2 regions of the Streptomyces sp. NPDC087901 genome follow, and region 1 is predicted to be linked to the other one. Evidence: riboswitches for the same ligand, from Rfam matches in the RefSeq annotation. Region 1 holds a riboswitch; the other holds the start of a gene.
What was found. A riboswitch is a leader RNA that binds a small molecule or an ion and turns the genes downstream of it on or off. The one in region 1 is predicted to bind S-adenosylmethionine.
Positions count from the first base shown of each region.

Region 2: it holds a riboswitch for S-adenosylmethionine, as region 1 does, so the genes downstream of both, thrC (threonine synthase) here and ACIOEW_RS08095 (hypothetical protein) in region 1, are expected to answer to the same signal.

Region 1 is NZ_JBIUUC010000002.1:590,688-594,884, forward strand. It holds gene ACIOEW_RS08090 (phosphocholine-specific phospholipase C) at 1-1,870, shown strand, start outside; SAM riboswitch class IV at 2,017-2,126, shown strand; gene ACIOEW_RS08095 (hypothetical protein) at 2,174-2,593, shown strand; gene ACIOEW_RS08100 (cytochrome P450) at 2,752-4,047, shown strand; gene ACIOEW_RS08105 (cytochrome P450) at 4,044-4,197, shown strand, end outside.
Region 2 is NZ_JBIUUC010000017.1:173,252-177,448, reverse strand. It holds gene ACIOEW_RS35960 (cold-shock protein) at 295-501, opposite strand; gene ACIOEW_RS35955 (MoaD/ThiS family protein) at 935-1,213, opposite strand; gene thrC (threonine synthase) at 1,283-2,575, opposite strand; SAM riboswitch class I at 2,591-2,717, opposite strand; gene ACIOEW_RS35945 (glucosyl-3-phosphoglycerate synthase) at 2,871-3,818, shown strand; gene ACIOEW_RS35940 (trehalose-6-phosphate synthase) at 3,872-4,197, shown strand, end outside.

The DNA of each region.
Region 1 (4,197 bases):
CGTCCGCGGCTTCGGTGACCCGCGGCCGGTCACCCTGCCCAGCGGGAAGCCGGTCTGGCATCAGAAGGACCTCCTCGGCAAGGAGGTGCTGCCGTTCCGGCCGCCCGCCGACAAGCTCGGGATGCAGTTCCTCCGGGACCTGAACCACGACTGGGCGGGCGGGCACCGGGCGTTCAACAAGGGTGCGTACGACCAGTGGGTGCCGGCCAAGACGGCTACGACGATGGCCCACCTCACACGTGAGGACATACCGTTCCACTACGCCCTCGCCGACGCGTTCACCGTCTGCGACGCGTACCACTGCTCGTTCATCGGGTCGACCGACCCGAACCGCTACTACCTGTGGAGCGGACATACGGGGAACGACGGGTCCGGCGGCGGTCCCGTGCTCGGCAACGACGAGGCGGGGTACGGCTGGACCACCTACCCCGAGCGGCTGGAGCAGGCCGGGGTGTCGTGGAAGGTGTACCAGGACATCGGTGACGGGCTCGACGCGGCAGGGTCCTGGGGGTGGATCAACGATGCCTATCGAGGTACGTACGGCGACAACTCGCTCCTCTACTTCAACAGTTACCGCGAGGCCGAGCCCGGCGATCCGCTGTACGACAAGGCGCGTACCGGGACCGACATCAAGAACGGTGGCGGGCTCCTCGATGACCTGAAGGCCGATGTCCGGGCCGGGACGCTGCCGAAGGTGTCCTGGATCGTTGCCCCGGAGGCGTACAGCGAGCATCCCAACTGGCCCGCGAATTACGGTGCCTGGTACATCTCGCAGGTCCTGGACGCACTGACCGCCGACCCCGAGGTCTGGGGCCGGACGGCCCTCTTCATCACCTACGACGAGAACGACGGCTTCTTCGATCACATCGTGCCGCCCTTCGTGCCGTCGGGGGCCTCGCAGGGCCTGTCCACCGTGGACACCTCCGCCGACTACTTCCCCGGCGACATCCGGTACGCAGCCGGTCCGTACGGGCTCGGCCAGCGGGTGCCCATGATGGTCGTTTCCCCTTGGAGCACCGGCGGGTTCGCGTGTTCCGAGGTCTTCGACCACACCTCCGTCATCCGGTTCATCGAGCAGCGCTTCGGTGTGCGCGAGCCCAACATCTCGCCCTGGCGGCGCGCCGTCTGCGGTGATCTCACCTCGGCCTTCGACTTCCGCCGTTCGGACACCTCGGACGTCTCGCTGCCGTCGACGGATGCCTATGAGCCTCCGGACCGCCTCCGGCACCCCGACTACGTCCCCGCGCCGCCCGCCACCGGCAGCGTGCCCAAGCAGGAGAAGGGGGCCCGGCCCACCCGGCCGCTGCGCTACGCGCCCTTCGTGGACGGTGCCGCCGATACGGCCACCGGCAAGTACCGCCTCACCTTCAGTGGCGGCGCCGCCGCAGGGGCGCAGTTCCTCGTGACTTCCGCGAACCGCACCGACGGGCCCTGGACCTACACCACCGAGGCCGGAAAGTCCCTCTCGGACAGCTGGAACACCGCCTACTCCAAGGGAGTGACCGACCTCACCGTCCACGGCCCCAACGGATTCCTGCGCACCTTCCGGGCGGCCGGGAAGGTGGCGGGGCCGGAGGTGACGACTCGTCATGATGCCGCCACCGGTGGGCTCGAACTGACCTTCGTCAATGGCGGTTCCGCGACTGTGCGTCTGACCGTTCGCAGTGCCGTCGGGTACGGGGGAGGGGTGCAGACCTTCGAGGTCCGTGCGGGCGCGACTGTGAAGCACGCGCTTGACCTGCGGGGAAGCAAGAGCTGGTACGACGTCACCGTCGTCTCCGATGTGGACGCCACGTTCCTGCGGCGCTTCGCCGGGCACGTCGAGACGGGCCGGCCCGGTTCGAGCGACCCGGGTCTCGTCACCGGGTGAGTGGTCCCCGGCCCGGCGGGTGGTTCGGGGGTGGGCGGCGCCCGTGGCCGGGCGCCCGGCGCTCCTGACCACCCGTCGGGCCGGGCGCCCCGCGCTCCTGGCCACCCGTCGGGCCCTGCCGAGTGCGTGGGTTAGAGTCTTGGACGGGTCATGAGTTCCAGTGCACAGCCCCGGCTTGCTGGACGGCACCCCGCTCCGCTGCGGGTGCTCCGGGTGACGACCTGCCCCGTACGCAGGGTACGGGGAACAGCGGACCGCGGTGCAGGGCACTCGGGGTCCTCACCCCGGAAGGCGAACCTCACCATGTTGCGTCATCTCACCCAGAACGACTCCGTGCGGAGCGACGACTGCACCCGCTACGCCGCGGGGCACCGTGTGCACTGGATCCATGCCAAGAAGTGCCGGCAGGAGCCGGGCCGGGCCGTCGAGATCCTGCTCACCTCCGGTGACGTCCGCGACGACGGATGGGTCGAACTGCGTCCCGCCTTCGACTACTCGGGTGAGCTCCCCGTGGTCTGGACGCACGCTCCACTCTCGCTGCGGGAAACGCTCGCCGGTCACCGCGGGCGTGTGTACTGGCTGGAGCGCTGGCATGCGCTGAAGCTCGTGGAGGGTGAAGGCGGCGGCGGACTCGGGGACGAGAGAGGTGCCGGGCTGGTCAATGTCGGGCTCCAGGGCGGGGCCCTCTGCGAGGTCGGCTCCGCCCGGTGCGGTACATCGTGATGCTTATCAATTGTGCCGAGATGTCGTCCTGTTGTTCTGTTCGAGGTGCGGAATTGATCGCCCTCGACCGTTCCGGCGTCACATAAAATCCTTATAGTGAACGTGCGTTGATCGCATGATCGTGACGCTTGCAGCTGTCGCCACAGGAGTCAGGACTCATGACGCGCCCTTCATCCACCGAGCCCGCGCCGTCCACTCCTCCACCGCCTCCCGGCTGTCCGGCTCACGCCGGGGCCGTGCCGCTCGGCGGGCCGGGCTTCCAGACCGAACCCCAGGCCGCCTACCGCGCCATGCGGCGTGATCACGGGCCTGTCGTCCCCGTGGAGCTGCCGGGCGGGTTCCCCGCCTGGCTGGTCATCGGGTACCGCGAACTCCATCAAGTCACCAGCGACGGCGCGCTGTTCCCGCGTGATGTCGGCCTCTGGAACCAATGGCCCCACATCCCCGACGACTGGCCCCTGTTGCCGATGGTGGGGCGTCCCCTGCCGTCCATCTACTTCAGCGCGGGGGAGGAGCACCAGCGGCACGCCCGCATGGTCGGGCCGGCCCTGGAAGGCGCGGACCCCCATCAGATCCGCAGCCACTGCGAGCAGTTGGCCGACCGGCTCATCGACGACGTGTGCAGCCGCGGTACGGCCGACCTTGTCGCTGACTTCTGCGATCCCCTTCCCGTCCTCGTCCTCGCCCGGCTGGTCGGGTTCCCCGACGCCGAAGGCGCCGACATCGCCCGGGTGCTGAAGGACCTTGCCGACGGCGGCCCGGACGCGCAGAGCGCCCATCTGCGGTTCGGGGAACACATGGCCAGGCTGGTGGCCGCGAAGCGGGCCGCGCCCGGGGACGACGTGACCTCGCGCATGCTCGCCTTTCCCGAGGCTTTCACCGACGAGGAGTACATGCTCGACCTGATGGCCATCACGGCCGCCGGGCACCTCACCACCGCCGACTGGATCAGCAACTCCCTTCGGCTGATGCTCACCGAGGACGAGTTCGCCGACTCCATGGCCCGCGGCCGGCGCAGCATCGGCGAGGCCATGAACGAGGTGCTCTGGGAGGACACGCCCACCCAGATCCTCGCCGGACGCTGGGCCGTACGGGACACCCAGCTCGGCGGACAGCGGATCAAGGCCGGGGACATGCTGCTGCTCGGGCTCGGTGCCGCCAATACCGACCCCCTGATCCGCCAGAGCATGTCGGACACCGGAGCAGCCGCACAGGGCGGCAACGGTGCCCATCTCGCCTTCAGCCACGGCGAGTACCGATGCCCGTTCCCCGCGCAGGAGATCGCCGAGATCATCGCCCGTACCGGCATCGAGGTCCTGCTCGACCGGCTGCCCGATCTCCAACTGGGCGTCCCCGCCGGCGAACTCGTGCGACGGCCTTCCGCGTTCCTTCGAGGCTCTACCGCGCTCCCTGTTCGGTTCACCCCCGTTCGTACGACAGGAGACTTCTCGTGAACTGCCCCCACGCCGCCGCCCAGGCAGCAGCCCCGGACGGCGGGACCGTCGTCATCGACCCGATGGTCCAGGACCTGGACGGTGAGACGGCGCGGCTGCTCGACGCCGGGCCGCTGGCCCGGATCGAGCTGCTCGGTGTACCGGCCTGGA
Region 2 (4,197 bases), on a different contig from region 1:
CGGTTCCTTGCCCCGGCAGACCTGCGGGCCTCACCGGCCCGGTCCAAGTTTCTGTCACTCTCACCCAGAGAGTGCTAAGCCAATAATTAGCACTCGACCCCCGAGAGTGCAAGCGTCCCCCTCCGGAGTGTGGACAGCCGCAAAGGGGCCCGCGGGAGCGTCCCGGGACGGCGCGGAAGCGCCCGGGGGTGCCGCGAAAGCGTCCCGGGACGCACGGAGGGCCCGTACCCCAGGGGTACGGGCCCTCCGTGCGTGAGTAGTGTCGTTGGCCGACTGCGTGGTGACAGGCCGGGCTCAGCCGACGGCGAGCTTGACCATGTCCGCCTGCGGCCCCTTCTGGCCCTGCGAGATTTCGAATTCAACTCGCTGACCCTCTTCGAGGGTGCGGTACCCGTCCATCTGGATCGCGCTGTAGTGGACGAAAACATCCGCACCACCGTCGACCGCGATGAAGCCGTACCCCTTCTCCGCGTTGAACCACTTGACGGTGCCCTGAGCCATGCCTAACTCCCCTATTACTGGCCCTTGCACGGGACCGCACTTCGCGGGCCCGGGTCAGAACTCACCCTCCGACAGGAGAGGGTGTGTGCGCCGGAACGCGTCGACCGCGGCCGAATGTATCTGCCCAACTGCCCTCTGCAACAGGTCAATCGGACGAGAAATCTGAGCAGCACCGATCGCCCGAATGTGTGGGATTCATGAGATTCCAGGGCAAGTCAGGCCAGGCAAAGGCGACTTATGGCGCAAGGGGCTCACGTACTTTGGCTGCATCTTGTCGCGGCCAGGCGCATTCTCATATGCGGGCGGCACGGGCAGCGGAGGGGGCTTCCCTCACTGTACCGCGCTCAACCATGCAGAATTGCCCCCTCCGCTTCTCTCGCAGAGGGGGCAATTCCGGTAACGCGGTGAAGTCGGGCCGGCGAGGCCCGGGGGCTCAGCAGCCGCCGGCGACGGCCGGGATGATCGAGATACCGGCACCGTCCGGGGTGACCGCGTCCAGGCCGCCCTCGAAGCGCACGTCGTCGTCGTTGACGTACACGTTCACGAAGCGGCGCAGCTTGCCCTGGTCGTCCAGGACGCGGGCGGCGATGCCCGGGTGGTCCTTCTCCAGGGACTCGATGACCTGGGAAAGGGTCGCGCCCTCGGCCGGGACCTCGGCCTGGCCGCCCGTGTAGGTGCGGAGGATGGTGGGGATACGGACCTTGACGCTCATGGTGGGTGCCCTTCCTGAGTCTCGAGTGGTCGGAAGCCGGTGCCCGGCAGGGGCCGGGGCGCCGGGTTCTCAGCTGGTGGCGAGTCCGGCGGCGCGGAAGGCTTCCAGACTCGGGCGGATCGTGGCGCTCGCCTGCGAGGTGGCGGCCACCGCGTCCAGCGTCTTGAGGCCGTCACCGGTGTTCAGGATGACAGTGGTGAGCGCCGGGTCCAGCAGACCGGCCTCGATCAGCTTCTGCGTCACGCCGACCGTCACCCCGCCGGCCGTCTCGGCGAAGATGCCCTCGGTGCGGGCCAGCAGCTTGATCGCGTCGACGACCTGCTCGTCGTTGACGTCCTCGACCGCGCCACCGGTGCGGCGGGCGATATCCAGGACGTACGGGCCGTCGGCCGGGTTGCCGATCGCCAGGGACTTGGCGATCGTGTTCGGCTTCTGCGGCCGCACCACGTCGTGACCGGCCTTGAAGGCCGCGGAGACCGGGGAGCAGCCCTCGGCCTGGGCGCCGAAGATCTTGTACGGCTTGTCCTCGACCAGGCCGAGCTTGATCAGCTCCTGGAGGCCCTTGTCGATCTTCGTGAGCTGCGAGCCGGACGCGATCGGGATGACGATCTGGTCGGGCAGCTGCCAGCCGAGCTGCTCGCAGATCTCGTAGGCGAGGGTCTTGGAGCCCTCGCCGTAGTACGGGCGCAGGTTGACGTTGACGAAGCCCCAGCCCTCGCCGAGCGGGTCGCCGATGAGCTCGGAGCAGAAGCGGTTGACGTCGTCGTAGTTGCCCTCGATGCCGACCAGCTCACCGCCGTACACCGCGGCCATGACGACCTTGCCCTGCTCCAGGTCGTGCGGGATGAACACGCACGAGCGCAGACCGGCGCGGGCGGCGGCGGCGCCCACGGCGCCGGCGAGGTTGCCGGTGGAGGAGCAGGAGAGGGTGGTGAACCCGAAGGCGCGGGCGGCCTCGACGGCGATCGCGACGACGCGGTCCTTGAAGGAGTGCGTCGGGTTGCCGGAGTCGTCCTTGACGTACAGACCGCCGGTGACGCCCAGCTCGCGGGCGAGGTTGTCGGCCTTGACCAGCTTGGTGAAGCCGGGGTTGATGTTGGGCTTGTCCGCGACGTCGGAGGGGACCGGCAGCAGCGGCGCGTAACGCCAGATGTTGTTCGGTCCGGCCTCGATGCGCTTCTTCAGCTCGTCCGGGGAGCCGCTCGGCAGGTCGTACGCCACTTCGAGCGGCCCGAAACAGGACGCGCAGGCGAAAAGGGGGCCGAGTGCGAATCGCTCTCCGCATTCGCGGCAGGAAAGCGCCGCGGCGGGACCGAGGTCCACGGAAGATTCGGTGTTTGCTGCAACAGTCTCAACAGCCATGATGGCGAGGTCCTTTCCTCATCTTCCTCGCGACGCATTTCGTCACGAGACGGAATTGGCACCTTCCCCACCTGACCTCGCGGTCGGCGGGAGGGTTGCCGGGACTTCAACGGGCCGTTCCCTCAGTCCCTCTGGATGAGCGCTGTGGCACTGGACCATGGATCCAGGCGTTTATCGGCGGACGGACCCCGGCATGCGACGGCCATCTGCGTTGTTCAAGACTGTAACCGAAGCACCGGACTGTTGAGATAGTCGTCCGAACCGCGAGATGGATCACATACAGGGAGTATCGACCGTGCTGGAAGAGGTCGAACGCTGGCTGACCAGGCGTTCCTGGTCAGCCGCCGACCGTCCGCTGGACCGTCTGCTGGAGGCCGGAAACGGCGCAAACGCACCGAGCGTGAGTGTGGTGCTGCCCGCGCTGAACGAGGCGGGGACGGTCGGGGACATCGTCACGACGATCCGGCGCGAGCTCATGGAGAAGGTCCAGCTGGTCGACGAGCTCGTGGTGATCGATTCCGGCTCGACGGACGCCACCACCGAGGTCGCCCGCAGGGCGGGTGCCCGGGTCGTCCACCGGGACGCGATCCTGCCCCGCATACCGGCCGTCCCCGGCAAGGGCGAGGTGCTGTGGCGGTCACTCCTGGTGACCGGCGGGGACATCGTCTGCTTCATCGACGCGGACCTGAAGGACTTCTCCGCGGACTTCGTCTCCGGCATCGTCGGCCCGCTGCTGACCGACCCCTCGGTGCAGTTCGTCAAGGCGATGTACGACCGCCCGTTCGGCGACACCACGGGCCAGGGCGGCCGGGTCACCGAAATGGTGGCACGCCCGCTGCTCAATCTGCACTGGCCGCAGCTGGCCGGTTTCGTCCAGCCGCTCGGCGGCGAGTACGCCGTGCGCCGCTCGCTGCTGGAGCGGCTGCCGTTCCCGGTCGGTTACGGAGTGGAGCTGGGCCTGCTCGTCGACGCCCTGCACACGGTCGGCCTGGACGCACTCGCCCAGGTCGACGTGGGCGTCAGGAAGCACCGCCACCAGGACGGCCAGGCGCTCGGCCGGATGGCCGCAGCCATCTACCGCACCGCCCAACTCCGCCTCTCACGAGGGCATCTGGTCCGCCCGTCGCTGACCCAGTTCGAGCGCGGCGAGCACGGTTTCGTCCCGCACACCTATCCGGTGGACACCGAGGAGCGGCCGCCGATGCGCGAGATCGAGGAGTACGTTTCACGCCGTGCGGCGTGACGTGGCCTGACTTCGTACGTTTGGGCGGTTCGTGATCGGGCTAGATTCCGCCCATGGTCTCCGAGCACGCCCCCCAGCCCGCTGCCCAGGTACTCGTCGCGTCCAATCGCGGCCCGGTCTCGTACGCGCTGCGCGAGGACGGCACCCTCGACTCCCGGCGCGGCGGCGGCGGACTCGTCTCCGGCCTGAGCGCCGTGGACGACAAGATGTGGGTCTGCGCCGCCCTCGGGGACGGCGACCGGGAGGCGGTGCGGCGCGGGGTCGGCGAACCGGGTGTCCGGATGCTCGACATCGACGCGGACGTGCACGCCGACGCGTACAACGGCATCGCCAACTCGGTGCTCTGGTTCGTGCACCACCTGCTCTACCAGACCCCCGT